One region of the Anaerostipes sp. AF04-45 genome, then DNA from elsewhere that is predicted to be linked to it. Evidence: riboswitches for the same ligand, from Rfam matches in the RefSeq annotation. Region 1 holds a riboswitch; the other holds the start of a gene.

Region 1 (16,133 bases):
TCCGTGAAATCCTTATTACTGTTCGCAGTGATCGTTCCCTGATGAAGCTCTACGATATCTCTGGCAATCGCAAGACCAAGGCCCGCTCCGCCGGTCTCCGTAGACCGCGCTTCATCCAGACGGTAAAACTTCTCAAATAAATTCTCAAGTTTATGCTTCGGTATCTCTTTTCCCTGGTTCCTGATCCTGATCACAGCCTCTTTATCTTCTCCCGACGCGCTGACCTCGATGGCTGAATTCGGGTAACAGTAGGAAACTCCGTTTCTTAAAAGGTTTTCAAAGACACGGGCCAGTTTGTCCGGGTCCCCGTGGATCAGGATTGAGTCTTCGATCTCCGTGCGGCAGATCAGTCCGCGTTCTTGAAAGACCGGTTCAAAAGAATCCAGTACCTGTTCTAACAAAACATACAGATAGAATGTCTTCTTTTCCAGAGTAATATTCTGAAGATTATATCTTGTAATCTCAAAAAATTCGTTGATCAGATCCCCCAGACGTTTGGCTTTCTCCAGAGAAATATGTGTATATTTTGCCCTCTGTTCCAAAGGCATATCCGGTGCCTCGCTTAAAAGACTCAGATATGCAATCACCGATGTCAGAGGTGTCTTCAGGTCATGGGCCAGATAGACCACCAGATCGTTTTTGCGCTGCTCGCTCTCCTGGGTCTGCCTGCGCTGTTCCTTCAGATTGGCCTTGATCTCATTGAGACGGTTTTCCATAGGCTGCAGTTCCGGCTCCAGCTCGATCAGATCGCTGGAGTCTGTCAGAATCATATCGATTCCGGATTCAATCTGCCTTAAATAGGTTGTAAACCTGGACATACCCAGATAAAAACTGCAGAGAAACAGAAAGATAAACCCCGTAGAAATAATCATGGTCTTATTGTCCCAGAAGATCGCACGGTACAGATGAATAGCACTCTCATTGTCGAATCCGAACTTCTCAAAAAAGTGCACCATACTGTCTGCAAACGGCGCCTGAAGCACTCCATCCACAAAGACAAAAATAAACAGATAACCAAAGATGCCTACCAGAAGGCTGATGCCCAGAGTCTGGAGCATGATCCTGATCTTTAAGCTCCGGTATTTGTTCCATTTACTCCTCAACTTTATATCCCACTCCCCAGACAGTCTTGATCAGCTCCTTATGTCCCATCACCTCTCCGAGCTTTTCTCTCAGATGGCGGATGTGGACCATAACTGTATTGTTGTTGTTCTTGAAATACTTTTCTTTCCATACCTGCTCAAAAAGATTTTCTGAACTGATCACCTTGCCCTTATTCTTAGTGAGTATCCAGAGAATCGAAAACTCCAGAGGCGTCAGTGTCACTTCCTCTTCCCCGTACAGACATTGGTGTGTATTCCTGTTCAGCACCAGTCCGGCAATCTCCAGAGTATCTTCGCTGCTCTGTCCGCTGCCGTCATTATAGCGGATAAACCGGCGCAGCTGAGCCTTTACTCTGGCCATCAGCTCCAGCGGTTCAAACGGTTTTTCAATATAGTCATCCGCTCCCAGGGTCAGTCCGTTGATCTTATCCATAGATGCTGTCTTTGCGGTCAGCATAATAACCGGAAAGTTATGGTCTTTCCGTATTTCTTTTAATATTTCAAAACCATCGATGTCCGGGAGCATCACATCCAGAATTGCCAGATCAATCTGCTCTTGTTTCACACATTCCAGTGCCCCGGCACCGCTGTAGTACTTGAACACCTCATAATTTTCATTTTTCAGATAGAGTTCTATAAAATCGGCAATTTCTTTTTCATCATCTACTACAAGCACGTTTGACTGCTTCATTGATACCTCCTAAATCTTCTTGCCGCCGTTGATCACCTGAAACGGCACGTCTTCCTGTTTCTTCGCCATATCCGAGAGCGTATGCCCTTTCTTCCCATAAATAGGTGTGTGATAAAAAACAGTTTTCAAACAATCGTAAAAAATCTTTTCGTCCTCTTCTTCGGCATCCAGGAGTCTGGATACTTTTACAACCGTGTCCAGATAACTGGCACCGTTCTGGATCATCAGAATGATGGACTTCATAATAACCATAGCCTTGTATCGGTCGTCCTCAATCTCCTCCAGAATATAGGTAAACATCTCGGAAACCCCCGGCCATCCGGTCACACCGTTGCCCATAGCAAGCGCCACATACTCATCTTCCGTGTATTCCCTGAAATTAAGATCCTGATGCTCATTCCACTCGTCAAACACTTCATTCCGGTCAAGGACCTCACGGCTCACCATAAACAGGCGCTTAGTTTTCTCATTGCGCAGCAGGATGCCGCTCCGCCAAAAGACGATCCGGATCAGCAGAAACCTTTCCATCTCGTCATAAGAAATCTTCTCTCCTGTCACCTGCACAAAAATATCATAGCAGTAATATACATCCAGAATTCCGTAAGTAAACAGCATCCCGAAAATAACCTGCTCCCATCTTGTATGCCGTTCCATGATCCTTCCGGACTTGTGGCTCTTTAAAGTAAAATAAAACAGATCCTTTGCTTCTATATTAACAGCCACCTGGTCCTCTTCTACATGAATGAATCCCAGATACCTGAGCTGCTGAAGATCGTTAAAATTGGGCTCCAGTGCAAACTGCCCATCCTTCTGTTCCCAAAGTTCAAACAAAAGGTCGATCGCCTCCGACTGAAGCATCCAGAGAAGAACCTGGGGCTCATCGATAAGTCTGCCGGCGATCTCCCCGGCCAGTTCAAGCTTGGCTGCATCTGCCTGCACCGGCAGAAAGAGGCGTTCACAGATTACGATTAAATTTCTTGTTTTATTGGTAGATAGTTCTTCTACATACGGCCGCTCTGAATACAATATTCTTGCCATCCTGACCACCTCTTTTTCTAATTTATTGTATCACAGTTTTTTGATTTCTTCTATTCTTTCTATTGCCATATCGTATCCCATCTGATACGTCTCCCTGAGTACATCGATATCCTTTTCAAAACTGTCAATGGGATGATCCGGCCTGAGAATCACGGCCTTTCCTTCTCTCTCCAGTCTCTCGCAGTACCTCACAGTGCGGTTGTACTCCACATGACGGTTCAGGAGAAGATCCGGAAGTTTCGGATACTTCCTTTTCAGCAGCCTGGATGTAACCTTATGGCTTTTGCTGAGTTCCTTTTGATATCCCTTTGGTCTTGTGAGTACGATCAAATGCTTGTCATTACCGTCCCGTATTGCCTTGCGGACCGGAATCGGATCTGCAATTCCTCCATCAAAATAGGGAATACCGTCCAGATTGATCGCCGGGAAAACAAGCGGCAGTGCGCAGGTTGCCCGCAGCATCATGCACTCCTCATCCAAGTCTTTTCCATCTTTATACTCGATTTCTCCGGTCAGGGCATTAGTAACTCCCACCAGAATTTTTCCGTCGTATTTGTAAAAGGTATCCCAGTCAAAGGGATATAATTTGTTTGGAATCACATTGTAAACAAAATTCAGCCCGAACAGACTTTTTTCTTTGATCAGATTCTGCCTTCCTATATATCTGGGGTCATTTCTATGATTCATAAGAATCTGAAGATTTCTTTCCCTCTGCCTGGATACGTAAGAAAAACCGTCACAAATGCCGGCTGACACTCCAATCACATATGGAAACATAATGTCGTTATCCAACAGGGCATCCATCACCCCTGCACTGAAAATAGGCCGGAATGTCCCGCCCTCTAATATTAAACTTGCCATTTTCTCTCACTCCTAACTGCATTTGGGCACTCCCCGGAATCCGCGGAAATGCTTCTTCTTTATTATAGCACAAAAACTGGAAACTTATTGTATGAGTTTTTATCACCGGATGGTCTATATTGACCAGTATTGCAGTTTTCAAACCATTGCACTTTCTAATAAACAATGATACAATACGAAAGATGACCTTTAAGGTCGTTTTTGAAACTAAAATGGGAGCTTTTACGGGCTGAGAGGAAGGATAAACCTTCGACCATCATACCTGATTTGGGTAATGCCAACGTAGGGATTTAGATGCTTATTGTAACGGAAGCATGTATATTAAATAGTAATGTTCCGAAAACTAAATACTGCATTTTAGATTCCCTCCCGACTGATTGAAACGAGGAGGTTGTAAGATGACTTACACAACACAGATGAATGCCGCCAGAGCCGGCATCGCAACCAAGGAAATGGAAACTGTCGCTGCCTATGAAGGCATGGATCTTCAGAAGCTTATGAGAGAAGTCGCCGCCGGCACAATCGTCATACCGGCCAACAAAAATCATAAATGCTTAAAGCCGTTCGGCATCGGCAATTCCCTGAAAACAAAGATCAACGTCAACCTTGGAACATCCAGAGACTGTCTGAATTTGGATGTAGAAATGAAGAAAGTAAATCAGGCTGTCTCCATGGGTGCGGAAGCGATCATGGATCTTTCTTCTTTCGGGGACACGCAGACCTTCAGAAGAAAGCTTGTGGCTGAATGCCCGGCCATTCTGGGCACTGTTCCGATTTACGATGCCATTGTATACTACAACAAGGCTCTCAAGGATATCACATCCAGAGAATGGATCGACATATTTAAAATGCATGCAGAGGACGGAGTCGACTTCATGACCATTCACTGCGGGATTAACCGCAGTACCGCAGACCGTTTTAAGGCTATGAAGAGACAGATGAACATTGTTTCCCGCGGCGGATCATTGATCTTTGCCTGGATGGAAGCTACCGGCTGTGAAAATCCGTTCTTTGAATACTATGATGAGATTTTGGACATTTGTAATGAATATGACGTTACTCTAAGCCTCGGGGATGCCTGCCGTCCGGGGTGCCTGAAAGACGCCAGCGATATTTCTCAGATCGAGGAGCTGGTAACTTTGGGAGAATTGACGGCCCGGGCCTGGAAAAAGGATGTTCAGGTAATGATTGAAGGACCCGGACATATGCCAATGGACCAGATACAGGCAAATATGAAAATTCAGCAGACGATATGCAAAGGCGCGCCTTTTTATGTGTTAGGACCGCTGGTTACCGATATCGCCCCTGGATATGACCATATCACTTCAGCGATCGGAGGTGCCATTGCAGCGGCATCCGGTGCAAGCTTCCTGTGCTATGTCACACCGGCCGAACATCTCCGTCTTCCAAATGTGGACGATGTAAAAGAAGGCATTATGGCTTCAAAGATCGCAGCGCATGCAGCGGATATCGCCAAGGGCATAAAAGGAGCCATCGATTGGGACAACCAGATGGCCGAGGCAAGACAGAAACTTGACTGGAAGACCCAGTTTGACCTGGCTTTAGATCCAGAAAAGGCAAAAAGGTACCGCGCTGAATCAAAACCTGAAAGAGAAGATACATGTACCATGTGCGGAAAAATGTGTTCCGTTCGAAATATGAATGCTGTGTTGGCAGGTGAAGATGTCGACGTAGTATAAACTAAAGGAGGATTTTACAGATTTATGAATGAAGAAAGAGGCGGCTTTTCCAGCAGAATTGGCTTTGTGCTTGCGACTGCAGGATCAGCGGTAGGATTAGGAAACATATGGAGATTTCCATATTTGGCAGCTAAATACGGAGGCGGCAGCTTCCTTTTGATTTATCTGATTCTTGCAGTGACCTTTGGGTTTACACTGATGATCACCGAGATTGCTATTGGCCGGAGAACCGGAAAAAGTGCCATACATGCATTTTCCTATTTTAATAAAAAATATAAGTTTATCGGTTATCTGACCAGTATCATACCGTTTATTATTTTCCCTTATTACTGCGTCATCGGAGGTTGGGTTACAAAATATCTGTTTGTCTCAATAAGCGGAAATATCAGCCAAGCGGCCGGAGATACATTCTTCGAAGGCTTTATCAGCCAGTCTGTAAGCCCTATGATATGGCTTCTGATCTTTGCAGGACTTGTACTGATCGTCGTAGCTCTCGGGGTTGAAGGCGGTATTGAGAAAGTCAGTACGATCCTGATGCCAGTCTTAATTGTATTGCTGATCGGAATCTCCGTTTACTGCATTACCAGAAAGGGAGCCATGGAAGGTGTACTGTATTACATCAAGCCAAATCTCAAGGATCTGACACCTACCACATTCCTGGCTGCTCTGGGACAGCTGTTCTACTCCATGTCCCTTGCTATGGGAATCATGATCACATTTGGTTCCTATATGCCGAAGAAGTCTAACCTTGAGAAGTCTGTTTCACAGGTAGAGATATTTGATACGGGTGTTGCATTCCTGTCCGGGCTTATGATTGTTCCTGCAGTCTTTGTATTTTCCGGAGGAAATGCGGATATGCTTGCATCCGGACCATCCCTGATGTTTAAAATGCTTCCAAAAGTTTTTAACAGCATGGCCCTGGGAACTGTTATCGGAGCTGTCTTCTTCATTTTAGTTTTCTTCGCGGCGCTGACTTCTGCGATTTCTCTTTTAGAAACGCTGGTCTCCATCGTAATGGATAAGTTTCATTTATCCCGGATCAGAGCCTGCATTACTATGTTTGTCATTGCAATGATCATGGCAGTGCCGTCATCTCTGGGATTTGGCATATGGAGTCATATTAAGCTTCTTGGCTTCAGTTTTCTGGATTTCTTTGACTTCCTGAGCAACAGTGTCCTGATGCCGATTGCAGCATTCTGCACCTGCATGTTTGCCGCTTATGTGATCAAGCCAAAAGAGATCATTGATGAAGTAGAAAGTTCAGGAGATTTCAAACGTAAAAATTTATATATTCCAATGATTAAATTTTTTGCACCGATTTGTATCATTGCCATTCTCCTGTTCTCCATACTACAGGGAATGGGTGTTATCACAGTATAATATTCTTTCGAAAAAGACACCGTATTCTGCGGTGTCTTTTTCGTGTCTAAACGTTGTCCATTTCATACATCTGATATTTTTCCGGAACCTGTATATAAGCTACCCTGTAAAAGTTATATTTTTTAATCATATACTCCTTGGCCCGTTCCAGGACAAAACGATAGCAGTCTGTCATTCCATTTGCAAAAGAGTCGACTTTCCCACCATGCAAATGCTGAACTGCGGCAATAATCAGTTTATTTATTTTCTGAATTACTAGTTTTTTATTGGCATAATAAGCAATATAATGTCCCCATTCGGTAAGACGAAATGCCTCGATTAATATAGCACGCAGAGGCTCTAATTCAATATGTTTTAAGAGAGCTTCAAATATATCTATGATACAAATGGAATCTGGAAGTATAAATTTCTCTTCTAACTCTGCCACTTCCGATACAGTAAATTTAGGACCGGCTGCCAGTGCTGCCGGATAAATAATCAATGTAAGCAGCTGCAGTGCATGAAAATACTGCAGAGCTTCCTGTGTACGCCTTGGATTCGGAAGCATTTGATTCACCCGTGAATCATCTGGCTCTATAACAATAGTTCCCTTTGCATTCAAAGTTTTTACAAGCCCTCTCTGCTCTAATTCATTTAGTGCTTTCCTGATCGTAGATACAGAAACATCGTACTGTCCGGCCAGCTGCTTTTCAAATGGGAGATAGGTTCCGCAGGGATATTCCCCGCTGCCAATTTTCTGATTCAGATCACTGATAATTCTTGAGTAAAAGTAGTCTTTACCGCGTGTTGGTTTCCATAGAAACGGTACATCAGACGATACAGGACATCCAGGTGTGGAATCAGCTAAATACTCTAAGGTAACTGCAATTGAATCTGCAAATCTTTGAAATAATTTGTCTAGCTGACTGTGTTTCACAACTGGGTCCCTGCCCTTTAATATATCAATTATATCTGCTGTCATCGAGTCTGAACCCTGCAGATAAGTCTCTAAAAAATAAGGACATTTCTCCATAAAAAAATTCAGAAAATGATAAAGTTCAAAGGCAGAGTAGAGATTAGCAAGCAGGGGATTCCCACCGATTTCCAATACTTCTTTTAAAAAGGCAAAAGAAGGCCGCCAGCCGCTGGCTGCAGTTCCAAGGCGTGATGCTTTCATAGCCTGCTTATAATGAGGCATTATCTCCAAGTTACAGTCCTGTGCAGCAAAAACCAGCAGTGGAGGTGATATGAAAGCAAAAGTTTTGTATATTTGCATGATACTTTTCCTTTTGCTCAGAACATCAAACAGCATGTTCTCTGGTTCAGAAACGACTTTCCCCGGTAGGACGATCGGAGCAAGTCGGGGTTTTATGTCAATCAGTCCCTCTTTTTTCAATGCATCAAAAACCCGGTTGATTGTATATCTGCTTACATGGAATTGACTGCAGAGCATTCTTGAAGAAGGCAGACAGTCACCTGGAAGTATCCGTCCATTTATAATACTCTGCTTAATTTCCCTATAAATAAAAGAATACTTTGTTTCTTGTGGCTTCATATTCTATTTCCTTTCCATTTTTTTTCATTATACTTCGTTTATACTGCCTTGTCATCAAAAAAAGTTAGAAGCTATATGTTCACCTTACCAATATGCTTATTGAATAGCTCCAGAACATTCATTTATAATAAAATAGTAGAATTTTTATGAAAAAGATTAAAGCACTATGGAAAAACAAAAAATCTTAATCGTGGATGATTCTGAAATGAATCGGGCTCTTCTGAGAGATATATTGAAGGATCAGTATGATATTATAGAAGCTGATAACGGTTTAGCGGCAGTTAAAATCCTTTCCCGGAGGAGATCAGATTTCTCTCTCCTGCTTTTGGATATCATGATGCCCAAGATGAATGGATTTGAAGTACTATCCTTCATAAACAAACAGCAATGGAATGAAACACTTGCTGTAATCATGATTTCTGCTGATAATTCCCCTGAAAATATTAAACACGCTTACAACTTGGGTGCATTTGATTATATCAGCCGGCCATTTGATTCAACGATCATCCGCCGCCGTATATCCAATACTATGATTCTATATGCAAGACAACGCCGTCTCGAAACGATTATCGCAGAACAGTTTTATGAACAGGAGAGACATAATAAGCTGATGATCTCAATTTTGTCTCACATCGTTGAATTTCGTAATGGAGAGAGTGGTTTGCATGTGCTGCATGTAAATACCATCACAGAACTTTTGCTCAGGCATCTGATTCAGCTCACAGATCGTTATCCTTTATCTGAATCTGATATTACTTTAATTAGCACTGCCTCATCCCTTCACGATATTGGGAAGATTTCAATTCCTGATGCAATTTTGAATAAACCCGGACGCCTTACAGGGGAGGAATTCAAGATTATAAAAACCCACTCTGCCGTCGGTGCTGAAATACTGTCGGAATTGCCAGCTGAACAGCAGGAACTGCCGTTTATTAAAATTTCTTCCCAAATCTGCCGTTGGCATCATGAACGCTATGATGGAAGCGGATATCCTGATGGGCTGAAAAAAGACCAAATTCCAATTGCTGCTCAGGTAGTTGGATTAGCTGATGTATATGATGCTTTGACCAGTGAACGGTGCTATAAAAAAGCATATTCTCACAAGAAAGCATTAAAAATGATTTTGTCGGAAGAATGTGGAAGATTCAATCCAGTTCTGCTGCAGTGCCTGATTGAAATTTCGGATAAAATTGAACTCCGGTTAAAGGATTCCTCTTTTGATCATAAAGCTGAAAATATACAGGAAATTAATAATATAACAGACTTTTACAAACTGTTTACCCGTAAAAAATATATTTCAATATATGAAGAACAGCGTCAGCTGCAGTTATTGTATATTGATTCACTGACCGGTGTCTGCAACCGCCGATATTATGACGAACATTTTGAGGACTCAGATGATGCCGAAGCTGTTGTCGTTATTGATGTTGATAACTTTAAGTATGTTAATGACCAATACGGACATTATGTAGGTGACAGCGTGCTGCAAAATGTTGCTGAAACCATTTCATCGGGTGTGCGGAAGACAGATACTGTAATCCGCTATGGCGGTGATGAATTTATAATTATATTTTACCGTATTCCGGCAGATGTATTTAAGAAAAAACTGGAAGACATCAGACATGCCGTTGATATGCTGGTTATCGATGAATATCCCGAAATTCATTTGACCGTAAGTATAGGAGGAGTATACGGAACCGGAAGAACAAAAGAACTGTTTAAAACTGCAGACAGTCTTATGTATCAGGCAAAAACCACAAAAAATCAAGTGAAAACACGCTTTCTCGGCTTCGAAACAGAAGATAATAAAAAAGAAAACGGGATAGCCAGGGAGGAACAGCATCAATGAACAGAAGTAAAAAAAAGAATCCTACTATACGATTTTTAATCCGCAGCTTCATAGGGCTTCTGCTTTTCAGTATAGCTGTGTTCACCCTGCTGGGGATTTATATGAATCGGCAAAGCCGAAAGACCATCCATGAAATTGGAGAGATCTATATGTCCGGAATGAATAAGCAAATGTCCAGGCATTTTAAAAGTGTCATAAAATTGCGCTTTGATCAGATGGATGGTCTTGTTTCTGTAGTTTCGTCAAAAAATCATAACAAAAAAAGCTTATATAAAGAACTTGTCTACAGAGCAAAGGTAAGAGATTTTAACTATTTAGCAATATGTTCTAATGAAGGAAACTTCGAAACTCTCTATGGAGACCCGATACATCCGATTAATCCCAAACCTTTTGTCAAATCATTAAAACGAGGTGAAAGAAGAGTTGCTGTAGGTGTTGATTCAGCTGGTAAGAATGTGGTGTTGTTTGGTATCCAGGCTGATTATCCTATGCAGAATGGCGAGAAATGCATCGGTCTGACAGCCGCTGTTCCATTGGATTATATCACTGATTTTCTTTCCTTAGAAAACGAGGGAGATTTGATGTATTATCATATCATTCGTCCGGACGGAACTTTCGTAATACGCAATCCCAACACTGAATTATGGGGCTATTTTGACCTGCTGCAAAAGCAGCATAAATCTGCAGAGAAAACATTATCCTCAGATAATTCTCTGAGAGAGTTTGATACCGCCCTGAAAGATAATAAAGAGTACTCTGCAGTAATAAAGGGCAGTAAAGAAGATCGTCAGATTTATAGTATGCCTTTACCTTATTCTGAGTGGCATCTGATAACAGTGATGCCATACAGCATATTAGATGAGACCATAAACAGCCTTAGCTTTCAGCGTCTGGTCATTACTTTGCTGGCCTGTGTTTCTATATTAATTAGTCTGGTATGGATATTTTTCCGTTATTTTTTCATAACCCGCGTGCAGCTGCAGGAGTTGGACAAAGCCCAGCAGAAAGCCCTTAAAGCAAGTAAGGCAAAGAGTGAATTCCTGGCCAACATGAGTCATGATATCCGTACTCCTATGAATGCAATTACAGGTATGACTGCGATTGCAACAGCCCATATAGATGACCCAAAGCAAGTAAAGAACTGTCTGAGAAAAATTGCATTGTCGAGCAGGCATCTGCTTGGACTTATAAACGATGTCTTAGATATGTCTAAAATCGAAAGCGGTAAATTGACATTAACTGCAGAACAAATCTCCTTAAGGGAGGTGGTCGATGGAATTGTAAGCATTATGCAGCCGCAGACGAAGGCAAAACAGCAAAGCTTTGATGTGCATATCGAAAATATTTTCACAGAGAATGTATGGTGTGATGGAATCCGCCTAAACCAGATTCTGCTTAATCTTTTGTCTAATGCCACTAAATACACCCCTGAAAAAGGTTCTATCCGATTATTCATATCCGAGGAGAACTCCCCAAGAGGAGAAGATTACGTCCGTCTTCATATTAATGTTAGGGACAATGGAATCGGTATGTCACCGGAATTTCTGAAAAAGATTTATCAGTCCTATAGCCGGGCTGACGGAACAAGAACCCGTAAAACAGAAGGCGCCGGTTTGGGAATGGCAATCACAAAATACATAGTGGACGCCATGGACGGAACAATCGACGTACAGAGCGAACCAAACAAAGGAACAGAGTTTCATATCAAACTTGATTTTGAAAAAGCCCCTGCCTTGAATGTGAATATGGTTCTTCCCTCTTGGAACATGCTCATAGTTGATGATGACAAATCATTATGCCAGACCGCTGCAAATACACTAAGATCCATGGGTATAAAAACTGATTGGACGCTGAGCGGGAACAGGGCCATGGAAATGATAATGGAACATCACAGAAAAAGAACTGACTATCAAATCATCCTATTGGACTGGAAACTGCCTGATATGAATGGCCTTCAGATCGCACAGGAGATCCGCCGTAAAGTAGGAAATGAAATACCTATTCTGTTGATTTCTGCATATGATTGGAGTGAATTTGAAATAGAAGCCCGTGAGGCAGGTATTAATGGTTTTATTTCCAAACCGCTCTTTAAATCAACTTTATTCTATAGTCTGCGTCAGTTTATGGAAAATGAACAGATAAAAGAACAGATTCCGGATCAGAATTTTGATCTGTCAGGCCGTCGGATCCTGCTCGCTGAAGATAACGAACTGAACTGGGAGGTCGCAAAAGAACTTCTGTCTGATCTGGGTGCAGAACTTGAATGGGCAGAGGATGGACGGATATGTCTGGAGAAGTTCCAGACATCACCTAAAGGATACTACAATGCTGTTCTGATGGACATTAGAATGCCTCACATGACAGGATATGAGGCAGCCAAAGAAATCCGGTTGCTGGATCACCCTGACGCTTCATCTGTTCCTATCATTGCTATGAGTGCTGATACCTTTTCTGAGGATATCCAGCATTGCTTAGAGTGTGGCATGAACGCCCATATAGCGAAACCTGTTGACATAAAAGAATTAGTGGGAATTCTGAAAAAATACTTAAAATAGATGTATGAGTTTTTATCCATTATCTCCAGTCGGCTCTGGAAAGGCCTCCCGAAGGGTATGAAATGGGGTGTGCCCTTTGGTTTATATAAAAGCGCATGTTCCTGTCATGCGCTTTTATTAATCAATGAAAAGACCTCCATCAGTCTCTGTTTTTCTATGCTGTTTTAGCAGCAGTCCTTCATAGTCTTTCCTTCGCCGCACAATCCTTCAAAGTCCTTTGTAAATGCGCCTACTGCAGCGGTTACAGCATCGTTTTTGATCAGTCCCTCTATGACATCCGGTGCGATGGTTGCAGCACCGATCCCATAGGCACAGAGTTCCAGTACCTGCTGTGAATTCTTAAAACTTGCAGCCAGCACTTCGGTTTTAAGCCCGTTGTTTTGAAAAATATCGTGAATCTTCTTCACCGTCTCAATTCCATCGGCCCCCAGATTATCGATACGGTTTACATACGGCGCTGCATAAGAGGCGCCTGCCTTTGCCGCTAAGAACGCCTGCATCGGAGTATAGATGGCCGTAGCCGTTATCTTCACCCCTTTGGAAGACAGAAGTTTCATTGCCTTTAATCCTTCCCTTGTAGTGGGAACTTTAATATATGTATTCTCTCCAAGTCTTTTCAGCATTTCTTCGGCTTCTGTGACCATATCTTCGGCACATTTTGATACTACCTGCACATGTAAATCAGCATCCTTCCCAATAAACTCACGAATTTCACCGAGCACCTCATATGGAGGCCGTTTGCTCTTGGCTAAGATGGACGGGTTGGTGGTTACCCCTTCCACAGGAAAATACTCATATAAGTTTTTAATAGCTTCCACATTTGCATCATCAATAATAAATTTCATATTATTCTCCTTAATTTAAATTTCCATGATCACATTACTTACACCGCCCTGCCTTGCCCAGCTCTCGAATTCTTTCATCTGTGATTTGGAATACATCTTCGGATTTTCAGCAAAACAGAACTCTTTGCCAATCAAATGATATTTGGCTTCCGCCAGGGGGTTATAGTTTAAAATTTCATACGAGACATCGGGATCTGTCCCGCTGATATATACGGCAATTTCGGTAATATTTTCTCTGTAAGCGGTAAGGCCCGGAATCATCGGAGTCCTTATGATAACCTGGTCCCTTTTTTCGGATTCCAGCAGATACTTTATATTTTCTTTGATCTTTTGGTTTGGCACTCCCACATACTTTTTGTGTCTTTCCACATCCGCTATTTTAAAATCTGCATAAATCAAATCCAGATACGGAAGAAGTTTTCTAAGTACTTCCTGTTCTGCGTACAGAGAAGTCTCTATGGCAGTATGGATTCCTTCCTTTTTGCACTGCTTCAGTATTTCCAGTGCAAATTCCGATTGGTGCAGCGGCTCTCCCCCAGACAGAGTAACTCCGCCGTCATGCCTATAAAATACCATGTCTTTTCTGATCTCCTCCATCACTTCTTTCACACTGTACTCTCTGGAATCCATCGCGAGAGCACCTGACGGGCACAGTTCTATCAAATGTTCCCAGTCTTCCGGCGAGTCAATATTCATGAAAAGCTTATCTCCCCGGAATTTCATTCCGCCGCTGACACTTTCTTCCACACACATTTTACAGTGTATACACCGATTCTTAAAATACAGTGGGCGCCGTCTTAATGAAATTCCCTCCGGGTTCTGGCACCACACGCAGGACAGGGGACAGCCTTTGAAAAAGACTGTCGTTCGGATGCCATCCCCATCATGGGTTGAAAATCTGCGAATATCAAAGATCGTTCCTTTCATATCAAATATCTCCATAGCTGGTACGGGCGATGATCTCATTCTGCAGTTCATCCGCCAGTTCTGTGAAATATGCGGTATACCCGGCCACCCGGACCGTAAGACCTCTGTACTGCTCTGGATTTTTCTTTGCCGCTATTAGATCCTCTCTCCGTACAACATTAAACTGTATATGTGGGATTTCCAGATCTACAAAGCTTCGCAGAAATCCCGCAAATTTACGGGTACCGGATTCATTTTTAAAGAATTCCGGCAGAAATTTCATATTCAGCAGCCCGCCGTTTGTCGTAAGATTTTTATCCAATTTTGAAACGGATTTCAGAACTGCTGTCGGCCCTTTCATATCTCTTCCGTAGACCGGAGACATTCCCCCGTCGGCGAGAGGCTCTCCTGCATAACGTCCGTCCGGTGATGCCCCAACATTTTCTCCCATGGGTACATGGGCTGAGACCGTATACATTCCCGTGTGGTATGGTCCTCCGCGGTAGTTTTTAAATGTGCGCAGCCGGTTTTTAAAGTATTCGGCCCATTTAGTACCCATGGCATCCACCCAGTCCACGTCATTTCCGTACTTAGGCACTTTATTTAAGAGCATGGTCCTCAAGACCTCATCTTCTTCAAAATTTGTCTTTAATGCATGAAGCAGTCTCTCCGGCTCAATTTTCTTATCATCATAGACCATCTGTTTTACTGCCGCCAGGCTGTCTGCAAGATTTGCAACCTGGATCATCTGGATACCGGATAGGTTGTATTTTGCTCCCCCCGCCGTCACATCCATTCCTTTTTCCATACAGTCGTCTATGGACGCTGATAGAAACGGAGACGGCAGCAGGTCAATGTGTGCCTTCTCTACTTCCTCACAGGCCAGAATCATTTTGTCCATGAAGTAATCAATCTGTTTTTGGAATGCCTCTTCCAGTTCCTCAAACGTCTCATAAGTCTCAAGGCTTCCGTAATCAGGGGCAATCTTCTCTCCTGTAAGCAGACAGATTCCGCCGGTCATTGCGGCTTCCAGTGCCTTATTCAGATTAAACATAGCAGAATCGCTCCATCCGAGATTGTTTCCCTGGGTGGTCAGCTCCACGCATCCAACAATGGCATAATCCATGGCATCTTTTTCTTCAATTCCCAGCTCCATGACGGACGGAATCACTGCTTTGTCATTAAAAAACTGTGGCATTCCGCTGCCCTTTGACACGACACGGACCGCTTCAAAGAGAAGATCATCCCCTGTGCCTTCGTGGAGCCTGACAGAAAGATTCGGCTGAGGAAGTCCAAGATGTTTCTGGGCCTCCAGAAATAAGAACGAAAGATCATTGGAATAATCATTTCCATACTCATCCTGACCACCGACAGCTATATTGAATCCGATCGGAAATCCTGCGAAATATTTCGCACCGTGGGAATTTCTCATATAAACGATCTCATTGAATTTGAGCCACATACATTCGATGATCTCCAATGCATCCTGTTTTGTAATTCTTTCTTCTTTTATGTCATTTTCATAGTAAGAGATCAGGTGGCGGTCCAGACGACCCGGTGAAAATGAAGAAGCGTTGGATTCCATCTGGAGGACAACGAACAAAAACCATACAGACTGTACCGCTTCATGAAAAGTCTCTGCCGGATGCTGGCTCAGTTTTTTGCAGTTTT
Region 2 (16,133 bases), on a different contig from region 1:
ATTTCCTCGACACTGATTCCTTCATAAGAGGACGAAGGATAACCATAATAAACCCAGAGGAAAGTACAGATCTTCATATCTTCGCCGGGTTTAGCCAGAGTCTGGATACCTTCAGGTGTAAGAATCACGATCTCTCCCGGACCAAGCTCCCGGTCGGCCACATATCCGAGATTCAAATAGGCAAAACTTTCAAAGGAAATACAGTAGCCATCGTCTTTTTTGCCTACAGCAACGGGAGTGCGGCCCATTTTGTCTCTGGCGGCATAGATGCCTTTTGGTGTCAGCAGTACGATCGTCATGGAACCGTCAATGACATCCTGTGCATGCTGAATTCCTTCCACGAGATGTTCTTTCTGGTTGATGATAGCGGCAACCAGCTCCGTTGCATTGATATCTCCGCCGCTCATTTCAAGGAAATGTGTGTGGCCTGAATCAAACATCTGCTTTATAATTTCATCCGTGTTATTGATCTTTCCTACGGTCATGATCGCGTATGTGCCGTGGTGGGAGCGAACGATCAGCGGCTGCGGTTCGTAGTCGGAAATACAGCCGATGCCCATATATCCATGCATCTTGTTCACGTCTTTGTCAAACTTTGTCCGAAACGGAGCATTTTCTATGTTATGAATGGCACGGTCAAAACCGTCGTCTTTACTGTAAACTGCCATACCGGCACGCCTTGTCCCAAGATGGGAATGATAGTCTGTCCCAAAATATAAATCAAAAACACAATCCTGTTTTGAAGTGACACCAAAAAATCCGCCCATAAATTCCTCCGATTTGTAAATAAGATTATACTGCTGTATTTATTATAACCAAACGGGAGGAACGGGACAAGGAAAGATTGGCATTCTTTCGAAAAGGGAATTGATTTAATTCAGTATATTCATTATAATACAAACATACCGTGAAACCGAGACATAAGAAAACTTTATATACAGGGGTGCTGGCAGACTGCCGGCTGAGAGTAAGACGAGAAGAGGTCTTTAACCCTTATACCTGATCTGGGTAATGCCAGCGTAGGAATAAAACAGTACAGCTGTACATGAGACTATTTCCCCGTTGGATTTGCCAGCGGGGTTTTTCTATGGAAACAGATTTATGAGGAGGAAGAAATATGAATGCAAGCGTAGCGATCCAGACACTGCCGGAGGCGGCCAATGATGAAGAATTGATCCGTATTGTGGACGAGGTAATTGATTATATTAAGAGCACGGGACTGAATTATTATGTGGGACCGTTTGAAACTGCGATCGAGGGTGATTACGATGAACTGATGGATATTGTGAAAGAGTGCCAGCATATTGCTGTCCGTGCCGGTGCACCGTCGGTTGCGGCTTACATTAAAGTGTCTTATAAGCCAGAAGGGGATGTGCTTACCATTGATAAAAAAGTTACAAAACACCACCAATAAACTGTGGCCGGCAGCGGCGATTCTTGTGATTCTGGCGATATGGCAGACTGCCAGCGGGACAGGGATGGTTTCAAAATTTCTGCTTCCGTCGCCGGTGGATGTGGTCAGGGCATTTGTAAATGATTTTCCACTGCTGATGGCGAATGCGAGAGTGACCATACTTGAATCATTTATCGGTCTGCTGATGGGTGTTGTTATTGGTTTTTTAATGGCAGTGCTCATGGATCATTTCGATAAACTGTATAAGGCATTTTATCCGCTGATCGTGCTGACGCAGACGGTGCCCACGGTGGCCATTGCGCCGCTTCTTGTATTGTGGTTTGGATATGAAATGCTTCCGAAAGTAATTTTAATCGTTATCGTGACGTTTTTTCCGATCACCGTGAGCCTGCTGGATGGTTTCCGCTCGGCGGACAAGGATACGATCAGCCTGATGCGTTCTATGGGTGCGTCAAAGCTGCAGATATTCCGGTATGTGAAATTTCCGGGATCTCTTAGTCAGTTTTTTGCCAGCCTGCGGATTTCAGCTTCCTATGCAGTTGTGGGAGCCGTCATTTCAGAATGGCTGGGTGGATTTGAAGGTCTGGGTGTCTATATGATCCGGGTTAAGAAAGGTTTTGCCTTTGACAAAATGTTTGCGGTGATCTTTATGATTTCTGCGATCAGTCTCCTGCTGATGTGGGCCGTGAATCTTCTGCAGAAAAAATGTATGCCGTGGGAGAACCGGGAATAGCCGAAAAAGTGAAAAGAGGATGATAATTATGAAAAAGAGAATGTTAGCTGTATTACTTTCTGTGTTATTGATCACAGTAATGACTGGCTGCGGATCAAAGAAAGAAGAAGCCGGGGACGGAAAGCTTAAAAAGATTACATTTGTTTTGGACTGGACACCGAATACCAATCACACGGGTATTTACGTGGCAAAGGAAAAAGGATATTTTAAAGAAGCCGGACTGGATGTGGAAATCGTACAGCCGCCGGAAGACGGAGCAGAAGTGCTTGTGGGCTCCGGGAAAGCACAGTTCGGTATTTCATTTCAGGATACGATGATGCCTGCTGTCGTTGGGGATGATGCTCTTCCGATTAAGGCAGTGGCAGCGGTTTTACAGCACAATACTTCTGGGATCGTATCCAGAAAGGGTGACGGAATCAAACGTCCGAAAGGGCTGGAAGGCAAAAAATACGCCACTTGGAATCAGGATATTGAAAAAGCGATCTTAAAACAGGTGGTAGAAAAAGATAAAGGGAATTTCAGCAAAGTAAACATGATTCCGAGCACTGTCACAGATGAGGTCTCTGCATTAAAGAGCAAAAAAGTGGATGCCATCTGGATTTACTATGGATGGGCAGGGATTGCCACGGAGGTGGCCGGACTTGATACAGACTACTTTGCATTCAAAGATATTGATCCGGTCTTTGACTATTATACGCCGGTGATCATCGGGAACAGTGAATGGATGAAAAAGAATCCGGAAACGGCAAAAGCATTTTTGTCAGCCGCAAAAAAGGGCTATGAGTATGCCATTGAACATCCCAAAGATGCAGGAGATATTCTCTGTGAAGCATCACCGGAACTGGATTCTAAAATGGTACAGGCCAGCCAGAAATATATGAAGGATCAGTATAAGGCTGAAGTGAAGCAATGGGGCTATATTAATCCTGAAAGGTGGAATGCATTTTATAACTGGATCAGTGAGAAAGGTCTTTCAAAAACAAAGATTCCGGAAAACACCGGATTTACCAACGACTATTTGGAGTAAAGAAAATGTCGGATTTGACTGTAACGGGTGTTACGCTTGCATATGAGAATACAAATATAATAGAAGACATTAATATAGAGCTGCATGACAATGAACTGGTCTGTCTGCTGGGTGCCAGCGGCGGAGGGAAGACGACTCTGTTTAATGTGATTTCCGGACTGAAAAAACCTGATCAGGGAAAAGTCATGCTGGACGGCAGGGATATTACGGGACAGCCGGGGAATATCAGTTATATGCTTCAGAAAGATCTGCTGCTCCCTTATCGGACAATCGAGGATAATGTAGCACTGCCGCTTTTGATTAAAGGTGAGAACAAAAAAGCTGCCCGTCAAAAAGCCGGGGAACTTTTTCAGGAGTTTGGCCTCGAAGGCACTCAGAAAAAGTATCCGAAACAGCTTTCGGGAGGTATGCGCCAGAGGGCTGCGCTTCTGAGGACCTATATGTTTTCTAAGAATGTGGCTTTGCTGGATGAACCTTTCAGTGCATTGGATACACTGACGAAAAGTGATATGCATCGGTGGTATTTGGATGTGATGGACAAGATCCATCTGTCTACACTGTTTATCACCCATGATATTGATGAAGCGATCCTGCTTTCAGACAGGATTTATCTGCTGACCGGAAGACCCGGAAGGATTACGGAAGAAATTGTGATCCGGGAGCCTAAGTCCCGGAGAAAAGATTTTAATCTGACGGAAGAATTTCTGGAGTATAAGAAAGATATATTGAAAAAGCTTTAGACAGATATGATTATATTAATACAGGCCTTTGGAAAAAATTATATATTGTTTTCCAAGGGTCATTTTTTATAATTTTAATTAGAGGGATAACATATATAAACGGGTGCACAGGGCTGCATCCGTATTTCATTTTTAAAGAGAAAACTTGCTGTCGGATTAAGGTTCCATTTTCAGTACAATATTTGCACAAAACAAGAAAAAAAGAGTGACAACAACTGCTATTTTCTGAAAAAACGAAAGAGAATATAATGAAAGCACAAATAAAATTGAAACAATCAGGAGGAGCAGACATGTACGAAAAAGAAATGATCATTAAGAACAAAACAGGACTTCATGCCAGACCAGCAACGGATTTATCTACGTTATGCCAAACTTATGAAAGTGATATAAAAATCAGGACAAATGATACGGAAATTGATTCCAAGAGTATTATCAGCATTTTGTCAGGAGGGATATGTAAAGGAACAAAAATTAAACTTGTAATAAACGGAACAGATGAAAAAGAAGCAGGAGAGAAAATCAGTGAATTTATTGAAAATTTAAAGGAGTAGATTGCTTTGGAATTAAAAAGCAGACCGGCATATATTTTAAAAATTATACTAGAACAAAAAAACGGTTATACGGTTGACCGAATTATTGAGAAATTAAACATTACAAAGAGAACATTTTACTATGATTTTGAACTGATCAATGACTGGCTTAAGAGCAGGGAATTAGGCAGGCTGGAGATACAGTCAAAAATTATCTGTGTCAAATCAAAGAAAATTGAAATACTGGAAGCTGAGATGAGGAAGAACGGAAGCTACTATTATTCTGTACAAGAGAGAAGAATACTGGAACTCTTAATGATACTGCTGTCTGCCGAGGTTGTAACAATAGAGAAGATGCAGAACCTTTTTGATGTCAGCAAAAATACAATCTTAAAAGATATTAAAGAGTGGAAAAAAATTTTGGGTAACCAGAATATTTCTATAGCCAGTTCGATCAAGTTCGGATATGTACTCCAGGGAGAAGAATTTGCAATCAGAAAAATTGTGGGAAAGGAAATTAAGAAATTACAAAATTTTCAGCCTAAGGATATATTGAAAAAATGGATGCAGCAATCTTTGGTTACGATAACCGGAGAGGACTACGATTACCTGGAGATTGCCAGATGTCTGATAAAGCAGTATGAACAAGACGAAAATATCAAACTGGTTTTGGAAAATGAAGAACTGGAATGCAGCATGATCCTGATTTCCTGGATCAGAAGCATGGATGGCTACACGATGAATCTTCATACAGAAGAAAAAGTAACTTTAGTTGAAACAAAGCCGTATCAATCACTGAAACAGAGTTTTGAAAAATTAAAAGTTTATAACTTAGAAATTCCTGAATCGGAAATATATTATATTGCAACTCTCTTGTTAGGGATAAAGGTTGCACAGTTTGTTTCCCAGGATCAGGAAGATCTGTACATATCTAATTTTACAAAAGCGCTGGTTGTAAATTTTGAACGGATTGCCTGTATTTCTTTTGATAATAAAGACCGCTTAATGACAAGGTTAAAAGGGCATATCAGACCATTGTATTATAGATTGAAATATGGAGTGCAATCGACAAATCCCCTGGTTCAGGATGTCATGAGAATGTATCCCGAAATATATGATTTCACTGGGAGAGCCGTGAGGGAGATGAAAGATGATCTTGCCAAAATGTTAACATCAGATGAGATTGCATACTTAACAATCTATTTTATAAGCGATGAGAAGTATCAGACAATTCAAAAGAAAAGCAATGTCTCTAAGGTCTTAGTACTCTGCGCAGATGGAATGGCAACTTCAACTTTAGTAAAAGAACAGCTGAAAACACTGTTTGGCAGCACCGCCGACATTAAATTGGGCATTATTTCTGAGGCTAAAAAATATAATTTGGACGATTTTGCGCTGATCATTTCCACGGGATATTCAGAGCTGCTGGCACACCGGAAAAATATTGTGTTTACCAATGTTATTTTGGAGGATTCTGATAAGAAAAAAATCATCCAGGTCATGAATCAGTGCGGGGTCATCGGTGAGTATAACAAAACAATTCAAAGGATCATATCGGCGGCCGTTCAGAGTACAAATGGCATTGTTGATGAAAATGAACTATATTTTGATGTGCTGCGGATATTATTTGAATCTGATAACAGAAAGATAGACAAAAAATTAAATTCTATTGCAAATTATATTCAAAATCAAAGATACAGCGTACTGCCTGCACGCAGCACCAAAGAAGAGCTGCTCATGCAGGGATGCCAGAAAGCGGTTGGCGAAAAAGCGTGGAAGCGTCTGTATAACAGATTATGCAATATGATGAACCATAACAAAATCAAATTTTATGAAATTTCTCAGGATGTCGTAATACTCCATTGTCCTATGCGCGGAGATTTAAATGTAGAAATAAATTATGAAATTGTTGTTTCAGAAGAAAGAATCAAAATATCTGAAGAGATAAAAGGAAAGATATTCATCTTCTTTGTGACCGTAGATCAGAATACACATTTTCCTGTGCTGGAAGGTATTTATCGTTACTGTGAGAGTGAAAAGGGGAAAAGTTTTATAGTTGACATGAAAGGAGTTAAGAAATGAAAAAACGGAAAGGAACCGGAGGTGCTGAAGGTAAAGCTGCTGGCACCATTCTGGTTTTAAACAATTTGGCTTTTGAAGCGAGAGCTGAAAAGTCTGAAGATGCAGAATACGAAATCAGCCGTTTTGAAACGGTAAGAAAAGAATACAAGGAGGAGCTGAAGCAACTGTATAGAGAGGCAGAGATTTCAGCAGGAGAAGAGCCTGCAAACATTTTTCTGGCTTATATTGAAATGGTAAATGACGATGCTTTTTTTGGGAAAATTATCAGGAGGATACAAAATGAAAAATTGAACCTGGTTTATGTTTTAGAAGAGGAGAAAAAAGCGGCGGCTGTAATATTTCAAAGTATGGATGATCCATATATGCGGGAGAGGGGGACCGACATTGAAAATGTGTGTGATGCTTTGATCAGGAAGATGGAAGGATTAAATTCCCCAATGGATGAAGTTTCAAAAACAAAAGAGGACATTGTGATTGTCGCGGCGGATCTGACGCCGGAAGACATCATGCGGATGGACACAACACATGTAAAAGGGTTTGTAACTGAAAGAGGAGGGAACACATCTCATACGGTGATTCTTGCAAAAGCATTAGGGATACCGGCTGTTGTGGGTGTGAAAAATATATTGGAGGAAGCCGGTTCTAAAACTAATATTTATATGGATGGCGGGGAAGGTACAATAATTTTAGAACCGGACCAGGAGGTATCAGACATCCTTTGAAAGGAGGTTTCTATGGAAAAAAGGTGTATATACTGTGGGCAGCCAATCACTAAAAAGCCGGCAGCTGTTTGGCTGAAAAGGGAAAAAGAAGAAGTCCAGTGCTGTAGTATGGACTGTTATAACAAAACGTCCAGATTTATTAAATGGGATCAAGCGTCAAGGCTCAAAGCATATGTCATTATTGGAATATGTGCTGCTGTTAATTTAATAAGCATTGGTTTCTCAATGGAAGGCTGGTGGACACATATACCGTTAGTTGTCATAGGGATGTGTTTATGTAAGTGGCCTCTGGTATTTATGCATTTTCATAACTATGAAAAATTCGGAATCCCCAAAACACTCAGGTATGTCCGTTTTGCCGCAGGGGCGCTTATTGTGTTCGGAGCAGCCATTACGGTATGGGATATATTTTTCTTATAAAACAGGTATAAAAAATGTAAAACCGGCGAAATAAAAAGTGAAAGAAACTGCTCTTTTTGATAAAAAACATTGGTGTTATAGTGTATTTAGAAATTAAGTTATCGATAACCAAATATTCTATAAAAGTCTAAAAAAGAAAGAGGTGACCATTTTTGAAACTGCTAGATGAAGAACTTGTAGTTATGGATGCAGAAGTTAAAACGGCAGAAGACTGCATTCGGCTCGGCGGAACGATTTTTTATGAAAAAGGGTATGTAAAAGAAGGATATACACAAGCTGTGATAGACCGGGAGAAAGTATATCCCACCGGTTTGCCCGGAAAAGGAGTTGCGATTGCGATTCCCCATACAAATAATACATATGTAAATAAACCGGCGGTAGGTGTCATCATACCCAGAGAACCTGTAAGATTTTGTGCAATGGGAACAAAAGATGTGTGGCTGGATTGTGAAGTGATCATTCCTCTGGTGATCAAAGACTCAGATATGCAGATCAGTATGCTGAAGCAGATGATGAAGATCATTCAAGACGGAGAGCTGTTGAAGAAAATCAGGGATTCTAAAGACAGATCAGAAATCCTGGATTGTTTAAAAATTTTAGAAGATTAGAAAGGAAGAGAAATTATGAGAGCAATAAAAGTATTATCAGTGTGCGGTTCGGGAACGGTGAGCTCAGCAATGCTTTCTTCAAAATTAGCAGATATATTTGAGGAAAAAGGATATGAGATGGAAGCTACGGAAGTGAGTCCCGGAGGTGTTCCGGGTGCCATGCAGGGAGGCGGTTATGACTTGATCGTTTACACAAGCCCTGTGGAAGGAAACTACGGGGTTCCCATTTTGAATGCCACAGGTTTCCTTGTGGGCATTAATGAAGAGGAATTTATTGAAGAATTAATGCAGGAGGTAGAGAATCTGGAACTGTAGCTTTGAAAAGCGGGAAAACATTCATACGAGGAGGTTGAAATATGTGGGATACACTGAAACTGTTTTTTGATACATTCGGAAACTATATAACAGTGCCGATTATCATCTTTATTATTTGTTTAATATTCAAAGCGCCGGTAAAAAAGGCTTTTATGTCTGCTGTGCTGATCGGTGTCGGTTTGAAAGGTATGGCGTTTATAACCAGTGCGTTTGGCAGCGTATTATCAGCATTAGTGACAAAATTGATTGAACAGACGGGAATCAATCTGCCGGCGCTGGATGTAGGGTGGCAGGCCGTTGCTTCGGTGGCTTATTCGACAGACATCGGAATGATGTTTATCGGAGTCGGGCTGATCTTCCAGATTGTAATCTTCCTTGTAAAAATTACAGATATTTTTCAGCCGTCGGATCTTTGGAATAATTACTCAATCATCGTATGGGGATCGCTGTTATACCAGATCAAAGGAAATCTTGTGATGTCATTTGTTCTTATGCTTTTTGTCAATTTGGTTGTCTTGCTGCTTGCGGAGATTGTTCAAAAGAGATGGTCAACATACTACCACTATCCAGGCTGTGCAATGATAGCACCTCATCACATGGGGGATGTACCGCTGTATTTAGTCTTAGACTTTATACTCGGGAAATTAGGAGCAGATAAGATTAATTTAAGACCAGACGCGATCAAGAAGAAAATCGGATTCCTGGGTGAACCAATGTATGTAGGCTTGATCGTGGGCCTGATCCTCGGAATTGTCGGAAATATCTCCACTTTAAATGAGATGACTTCATGGGGACAGGTTGCAGATGTTGCAGTCACCTGTTCAGCGGTAATGGCAATCTTCCCTAAAATTGCGGGATTGTTTGCCTCAGGATTTACGGTCATTACGGATTACTCAAGAAAGACATTAAAGAAATCAAAGTATGGAAAGGACCGGGAGTTTATCATCGCAGTAAATGATGCATTGGGATATGGAGAAGCGGCTACATTGACAACAGGCCTGTTAGTTATCCCGGTCGCCCTTCTGTTAGCCTTCATTTTGCCTGGAAATGTCGTTCTTCCGGTGATGGTTTTACCTTCTCTTCCATATATGGTAGAAGTACCGGTATCTCTGTCAAACGGCAATATCTTTAAATCCTGGATTGCAGCCTGCATTGTGTTCTGCGCAAAGCTGTTAATGGCATCCTCCTGGGCAGCTGTATTTACTGAGATCGCAGTAAATGCCGGATATGAAGTGACTGCAGGAACCGTTTTAATTATCGGATTTATCTTGTCAAACTGTACGGCAGGACTTATTACATACGCATTCCTAACCATGAACCCAATCATTATTGGACTGGTCATAGCTGTCTATCTTTTGTGCTTCGTATTATTTAAGAAGAATAAACAAAAAGTATGGGATTATTTAGAACACAATGCGATGGGAGGAGCACAGGCAGCCGCAGGAACATCGGGCGGAGAAACTGCATAAGACCCAGTGTGAAAGATAGTTTGAAACGAAAGGGGAAATTATGAAGATTGCAGTAGTAGGGGACATCATCGTGAGCAGCGGATTGCTGGCAGAAGCCGCAAAAAGCCTGAATATTGATGATGAACCGGAAATTAAAGAGATTATATGGAATGCAGATGACCGAAAGGATTTTCATAAAAAGGCTTTAAACATAGAAACAAGGGGACCGGAGGCAGAAGAGATCCCGGAAGAACTTTATACTGAGATAAAAGATACAGATATTCTGCTGGTACATTTTTGTCCCGTTCCGAGAAAATTAATTGAGAGGGCTCAAAACCTAAAATTGATCGGAACATGCCGCGGGGGTCTGGAGCATGTAGATGTGGAAGCCGCGACTGAAAAAAATATTCCAGTGATGCATGTGATCAGAAATGCGGAAGCTACATCAGATTTTGCGGTCGGTTTAATGTTTGCAGAGACAAGAAACATTGCAAGAGCCCATGCGGCAATGAAACAGGGCATCTGGAGAAAAGAGTATGTTAATTCAGCATATACCACTGCAATGAGAGAGATGACAGTAGGGATCATAGGTCTGGGACATATCGGACGTTTAGTGGCGGAAAAAGCTGCCGGGATCGGCATGAAAATCATTGCTTATGATCCTTTTGTGACGCAGGATGTCATGAATGCCAAAGGCATTGCTGTAACAATGAAAGAGAGAGAAGAAGTGTTCAGAGAAGCAGATATTATATCGCTTCATTTAAGAGTAACACCAGAGACTGAAAACAGTATTAATGAAGAAGTTATCAGTCTTATGAAACCGACGGCGTATCTGATCAACACATCCAGAGCAAAGGTCCTGGATAAAGAAGCATTTATAGAAGCATTAGAGAATAAAAGGATTGGCGGAGCAGCATTAGATGTGTATTGGAATGAACCGCTGGATAAGGATGATCCGTTACTGAAACTGGATAATATTACTTTAACGCCGCATAACGCCGGAAACGTTGTCGATGCTCTTCCAAAATCTCCAAAACTTCTGACAGACACGATTAATCGTTTCTGGGAAACAAAAACCGGTGATATGATCGTCAATTTAAACCAGATCACATTTTAAAAAGGGGAACAATATGCTATTAAAAAAAGAAAGAGAATTGGTAGTCGAGTACGGCAAAAAAATGAGTGCAGCCGGTCTCAGCAAAGGGACAAGCGGAAATATCAGTATCTATAATGCAGAAGAAAAGCTGATGGCAATCAGTCCGTCCGGCGTAGGCTATTTTGAAACTGTCCCGGAGGATGTCGTTGTGATGGATTTAGAAGGAAATGTGGTTGAAGGTGATAAAAAGCCTTCCAGTGAATGGGGCCTGCACACAGTCTTTTATGTAAATAAACCGGATGCAGGGGCAGTCGTACATACACATTCTGCTTATTGTACAACGTTTGCATGTCTTAATATGCCGATTAAGGCACTGCATTATGTCATCGGAGGTGCAGGAACAGCAGAGGTACCGTGCGCACCATACTGTACATTCGGAACTCCAGAGCTTGCGGAGGCAGCAATCAAAGCCTGCGGAAAGGGAAAAGCTGTTTTACTTGCAAATCACGGGCTTTTGACCTGCGGACCGGGGATTGAAAAAGCGTTTGGGCTGGCAGTGAATATGGAATTTTGTGCGGAAATGCAGTATCGGGCGATGTCAGTCGGCGAACCGGTCGTTTTAAGCGACGAAGAAATGGACGTGGTTATGGAGAAATTTAAATCATATGGACAGCCTAAGAAAGACAAAGAAGATCAAACATCTAATTGTTACTGATGTTCCAATCCCGGTTTTCCTTTTGGAACCGGGATTTCCAAGTTAATTTAAAGAGGAGCAGAGCCCAGGAATGAAAATGAGAAGAGCAGTTTTGTATGAACAGGAAGATCTTCGGATTGAAGAATGTGAAGTCCCTGAAATCGGGGAAGGAGATGTTTTAGTAAAAAACAAGATCTCTGCTACGTGTGGGACGGATGTAAAAATATATAAGAGAGGATATCCTTTATTGAAACCACCGCATCCATTCGGGCATGAATACTCAGGAGTGATTGCCGCAGTGGGGAAAAAGGTCAAGAATTTCAAAGAAGGAGACCGGGTTGCTGTTCACAATACAGCCCCATGTAATCATTGCTATTTCTGTAAAAAGGGATTTCCGTCTATGTGCGAAGACATGTTATTTAACAGAGGGACATATGCAGAATATGTAAAAGTACCGGAGAGAATCGTAAAACAGAATATGTTTTTGCTGGATGAATCAATTTCTCATAAGAATGCTTGTCTGATGGAACCATTTTCCTGTGCTGTATACGGTATTGAGGAATGTCCCATTCACTTAGGCGATGTGGTAGCGGTAAACGGTGCAGGTCCGATCGGCCTGATGTTTGCGAGGCTTGCAGTGTTAAAAGGTGCCCATGTTATTGTTACGGATAAGGCACAAAATCGATTGGAGCTTGCAAAGAAGCTTGGGGTTCATGAGATATTAAATATTACAAACATTGAGGACAGCGCATTTGCAGTAAAAGCGATGACAGAAGGAGGCAGGGGTGCAGATATTGTAATTGAGGCCACCGGTCTGATCAATGTATGGGAAAGCAGTGTTAAGATGGCCAGAAAAGCCGGTTTTGTTCTTTTGTTCGGCGGAACAAAGGAAAAAAGTATCCTTTCTCTTGATGCAGCTCTTCTGCACTATTCACAAATAACGGTCAAAGGAGTATTTCACACAACGCCGAGACATGTTCAGACTGCGTTGGAATTGTTAAAAATGGGAGTGATCCAAAGTGATGATTTTATTCAAAAGGAATATCCGCTTGAGGAGCTGGAAGAGGCGATACTTGAACATGCGGCCCAAAAAGTAATTAAAAATTGTATTGTTTACTAGAGAGTAAAGGATGGTGATCACGTGTATTCTATTAAATTGGGGTGCGAAAAAGTATTCTGGGGGAAGAATGCGGTACAGCAGCTTAAGACATTGGAAGGACCCAGGAAAAGAGCATTTATTGTCATGAGCGGAAATGTTCTTATCGATGTCGGCTCCTATAAAAAAGTTACGGATGTTTTAGAAGAAGCCGGTTTTGAATACGAGGCCTACACAGAAGTTGAACCGGAGCCAAGTTTTCAAACAATTTTAAAGGGTGCAGAAAGAATGAAAACTTTTAAACCGGACTGGATTATTGGATTTGGCGGCGGGTCAGCAATGGACGCAGCAAAAGCTATGTGGGTGTTTTATGAGAATCCTGCGTATCGGACACTGGAAGAGACAATGCCTCCGAATATCATAGAGAATTTAAGAGTGAAAGCAAAAGTCTGCTGTATTGCTACGTCTGCCGGAACAGGAAGCGAGGCAACCCGCGCAGCTTTAATTAAGGATATGAAACAAAAGAAAAAATATTCTGTCAGAGACATGAATGGAAGGCTGGTTCCGGATGCCGCTGTTTTAGATCCTGAATTTACGGCAACAATGCCCAAGAGTTTAACGGCAGCTTCCGGAATGGATGCCCTGACACATGCAATAGAATCTTATGTAACGCCGACTGCAAATCCATTTTCAAAGGCGATGTCCCTGGCCGCTTTTCTTTATGGATATAAAAGCCTGGAAAAAGTGTACGAAAATCCGGAAGATGAAAATGCGGGAGCAGAGATGCTGGCCGCATCCTGTATGGGAGGAATCGCATTTTCTAATTCCGGATTAGGAATTGTTCATGGGATTGCTCATTCTTTCGGGGCGGAATATGGAGTGCCTCATGGGCTTGCCAATGCGATTGTGCTTCCATATGGATTGGAATATAACAGTCGGAATGATGAAGTTAAAAAAATGTATGATGAACTTGCAGGATTTATTGGGAAAAAATCATTGGCGGATGCAGTTGCTGAGCTGAGTGAGAAAATTAATATTCCAAAGTCAATGAAAGAGAAGGTACAGGAAGACACTTTTATTAAAAATTTGGATAAATTAACAGAGAAAGCAATGAGTGACGTGGCAACGCCATTTAATCCGATTCAGCCGACGGCAAAAGAGATGAAAGAATTAATTCTTAAGGTATACTATGGAAAAGATACTGTGAACAGCTTGTAAAGGCTTAATTTTATATTTTGTCAAAGCTAACCTTTGATAGTAATCGATTTCAGAGGTTAGCTTTTTGAAAAAAAGCTTTAAAAAGAATATTAAAATTACTTAGAAAGAAATATACATAATATTTTTTTATGAGCGAGAGAGAAAAATCCCCGTTCCGTCAAACCGCATGGAAACGGGGATTTTGTACAGACAGGATTAAGACTCATATTTCATACTGTCTGGTTGGGGATTCCTGCTGATTTGGACAGCAATGTCTGCTGTACTCTTAAGTTCCCTGTGAAGATACAGTGCCATGAAAATTGTGACAAAAGCAGAGATCACATCAGCAATGGGCTGGGCATAAAGGATTCCGTTGATGCCCCAAACCGCAGGCAGTAATAAGATGACAGGGACAAAACAAATTCCTTGCCTGCATGCACCAAGGATAAAACCTTCCTTTGCTTTTCCGAGGGCAAGAAAAAGGGATGAGTATACAGTATAGAAACCAAAGAGCAGGAAAGAAAATCCGTTTGCCCGCAGTGCCGTTTGCCCGGCCTGGATCATCTCTATATCGCCTGCTGTAAATCCTGATATAATGGATGAAGAAAATAAAGCGGCAGCTGCTCCGAAGATAAAACAGAAGATTGTGGACCATAAGATAGATGTCTTGATCGCTTCATGTAAGCGGTCATATTTTTTTGCACCATAGCTGAATCCTGCAATCGGCTGAAAGCCTTTGATAAATCCGAAGACCATGAGACTTCCCATAGAAATAACTCTTGTGACCACGCCCATAGCAGCAATAACAGAGTCTCCATATACTTTTGTCTGTTTGTTGATTAATGCAATGGAAAGGCTGGTCAGCAGCTGAAAGACCAGTGTGGGTATCCCTATTTTCATAATTTCTGACATAATCTTTTTAGAGAAACAGCAGTCTTTTATTTTGAAATTAAATACACTTTTCTTTCTGAATACATAACATAAATACACAGCAGTAGAAATCATCTGTGAGATGGCCGTAGCGATCGCAGCACCGGCGACACCCAGATTTAGAACATAGATAAAAATTGGATCTAACACTATATTCAGTACAGCACCTGTCAGCAAGGCACACATCGTTGTCTTAGCGGCTCCTTCACTTGTGACAATATTATTCATTGTTACATTAAAGATGTTGAAGATTGATGAAATGATATAAATGCTTGTGTAGGTTGCTGCATAGGGAAGAATGCTTTCTGTTGCACCTAACATCTTAAGGATTGGAGTCAGAAAAATAATGGAAAAAATTATGATTATAGCTCCCACAAATATACTGCTGTAAAGGGCAGTGCTGGCGACTTTATTTGCTGTTTCTTTTTCCCCTCTTCCCAGAAGCCTTGAAATATAGGATGCTGCCCCATTTCCGAATAACAGACCTAAACCTACCACAATCTGTCCCAGAGGAAATGCCACAGAAATCGCACCCATTTGGCTGGTCCCCAGCCCTCCCACAAAGTATGCGTCTACCAGGTTGTATAAGGCATTGATCATCATTCCGATCATAGTCGGCAGCCCCATGGCTAAAAGCGCTTTTGGTATCGGAGCACTTCCTAACAGTTCTATCTTTTTGTTTTGTTCACTCATAATGAACTCTCCTTTCGGTTGACATAAAATATAAAATATATTACTATAAATTATAGTGATTTTATCGGCGAAGCACATACTACTATAAATTATAGTGGTTGTCAAGCGAAAAGGGGGAAATCATGGCAACTATTGATCTTATCGTGCTGGGAATTTTGAAAAAGGAGTCTTTGAGTGCATACGATATTCAAAAGATCGTAGAGTACCGCAATATATCCAAATGGGTAAAAATCAGTACGCCTTCCATTTACAAAAAGGTTATTCAGCTGGAAAAGAAGGGCTATATGAAAGGGGATGTTGTAAAAGAAGGAAATATGGCGGAGAAAACGGTTTATTCTTTGACAGAGGCAGGAGAGAAGCAATTTGAAAAGCTTATGCTGGAGATTGC

Evidence for each region. A riboswitch is a leader RNA that binds a small molecule or an ion and turns the genes downstream of it on or off. The one in region 1 is predicted to bind thiamine pyrophosphate.
Region 2: linked by a shared signal. The riboswitch ahead of DWV34_RS01830 (thiamine-binding protein) and the one ahead of thiC (phosphomethylpyrimidine synthase ThiC) in region 1 are both predicted to bind thiamine pyrophosphate.

The regions. Positions count from the first base shown of each region.
Region 1 is NZ_QTXQ01000007.1:93,465-109,597, reverse strand. It holds gene DWV34_RS11825 (sensor histidine kinase) at 1-1,103, opposite strand, end outside; gene vanR (VanR-ABDEGLN family response regulator transcription factor) at 1,093-1,794, opposite strand; gene DWV34_RS11815 (hypothetical protein) at 1,804-2,832, opposite strand; gene DWV34_RS11810 (patatin-like phospholipase family protein) at 2,863-3,693, opposite strand; TPP riboswitch at 3,896-3,999, shown strand; gene thiC (phosphomethylpyrimidine synthase ThiC) at 4,092-5,393, shown strand; gene DWV34_RS11800 (sodium-dependent transporter) at 5,418-6,773, shown strand; gene DWV34_RS11795 (GntR family transcriptional regulator) at 6,820-8,307, opposite strand; gene DWV34_RS11790 (GGDEF/HDGYP domain-containing response regulator) at 8,474-10,156, shown strand; gene DWV34_RS11785 (hybrid sensor histidine kinase/response regulator) at 10,153-12,711, shown strand; gene DWV34_RS11780 (transaldolase family protein) at 12,876-13,556, opposite strand; gene DWV34_RS11775 (glycyl-radical enzyme activating protein) at 13,572-14,498, opposite strand; gene DWV34_RS11770 (glycyl radical protein) at 14,485-16,133, opposite strand, start outside.
Region 2 is NZ_QTXQ01000001.1:347,437-363,569, reverse strand. It holds gene DWV34_RS01835 (amidophosphoribosyltransferase) at 1-767, opposite strand, end outside; TPP riboswitch at 930-1,043, shown strand; gene DWV34_RS01830 (thiamine-binding protein) at 1,118-1,414, shown strand; gene DWV34_RS01825 (ABC transporter permease) at 1,383-2,147, shown strand; gene DWV34_RS01820 (ABC transporter substrate-binding protein) at 2,176-3,174, shown strand; gene DWV34_RS01815 (ABC transporter ATP-binding protein) at 3,180-3,914, shown strand; gene DWV34_RS01810 (HPr family phosphocarrier protein) at 4,205-4,465, shown strand; gene DWV34_RS01805 (BglG family transcription antiterminator) at 4,472-6,526, shown strand; gene DWV34_RS01800 (phosphoenolpyruvate-utilizing N-terminal domain-containing protein) at 6,523-7,248, shown strand; gene DWV34_RS01795 (hypothetical protein) at 7,261-7,668, shown strand; gene DWV34_RS01790 (PTS sugar transporter subunit IIA) at 7,821-8,276, shown strand; gene DWV34_RS01785 (PTS sugar transporter subunit IIB) at 8,292-8,591, shown strand; gene DWV34_RS01780 (PTS transporter subunit IIC) at 8,633-10,060, shown strand; gene DWV34_RS01775 (2-hydroxyacid dehydrogenase) at 10,101-11,156, shown strand; gene DWV34_RS01770 (L-fuculose-phosphate aldolase) at 11,170-11,850, shown strand; gene DWV34_RS01765 (zinc-dependent alcohol dehydrogenase) at 11,921-12,949, shown strand; gene DWV34_RS01760 (iron-containing alcohol dehydrogenase) at 12,971-14,143, shown strand; gene DWV34_RS01755 (MATE family efflux transporter) at 14,339-15,745, opposite strand; gene DWV34_RS01750 (PadR family transcriptional regulator) at 15,868-16,133, shown strand, end outside.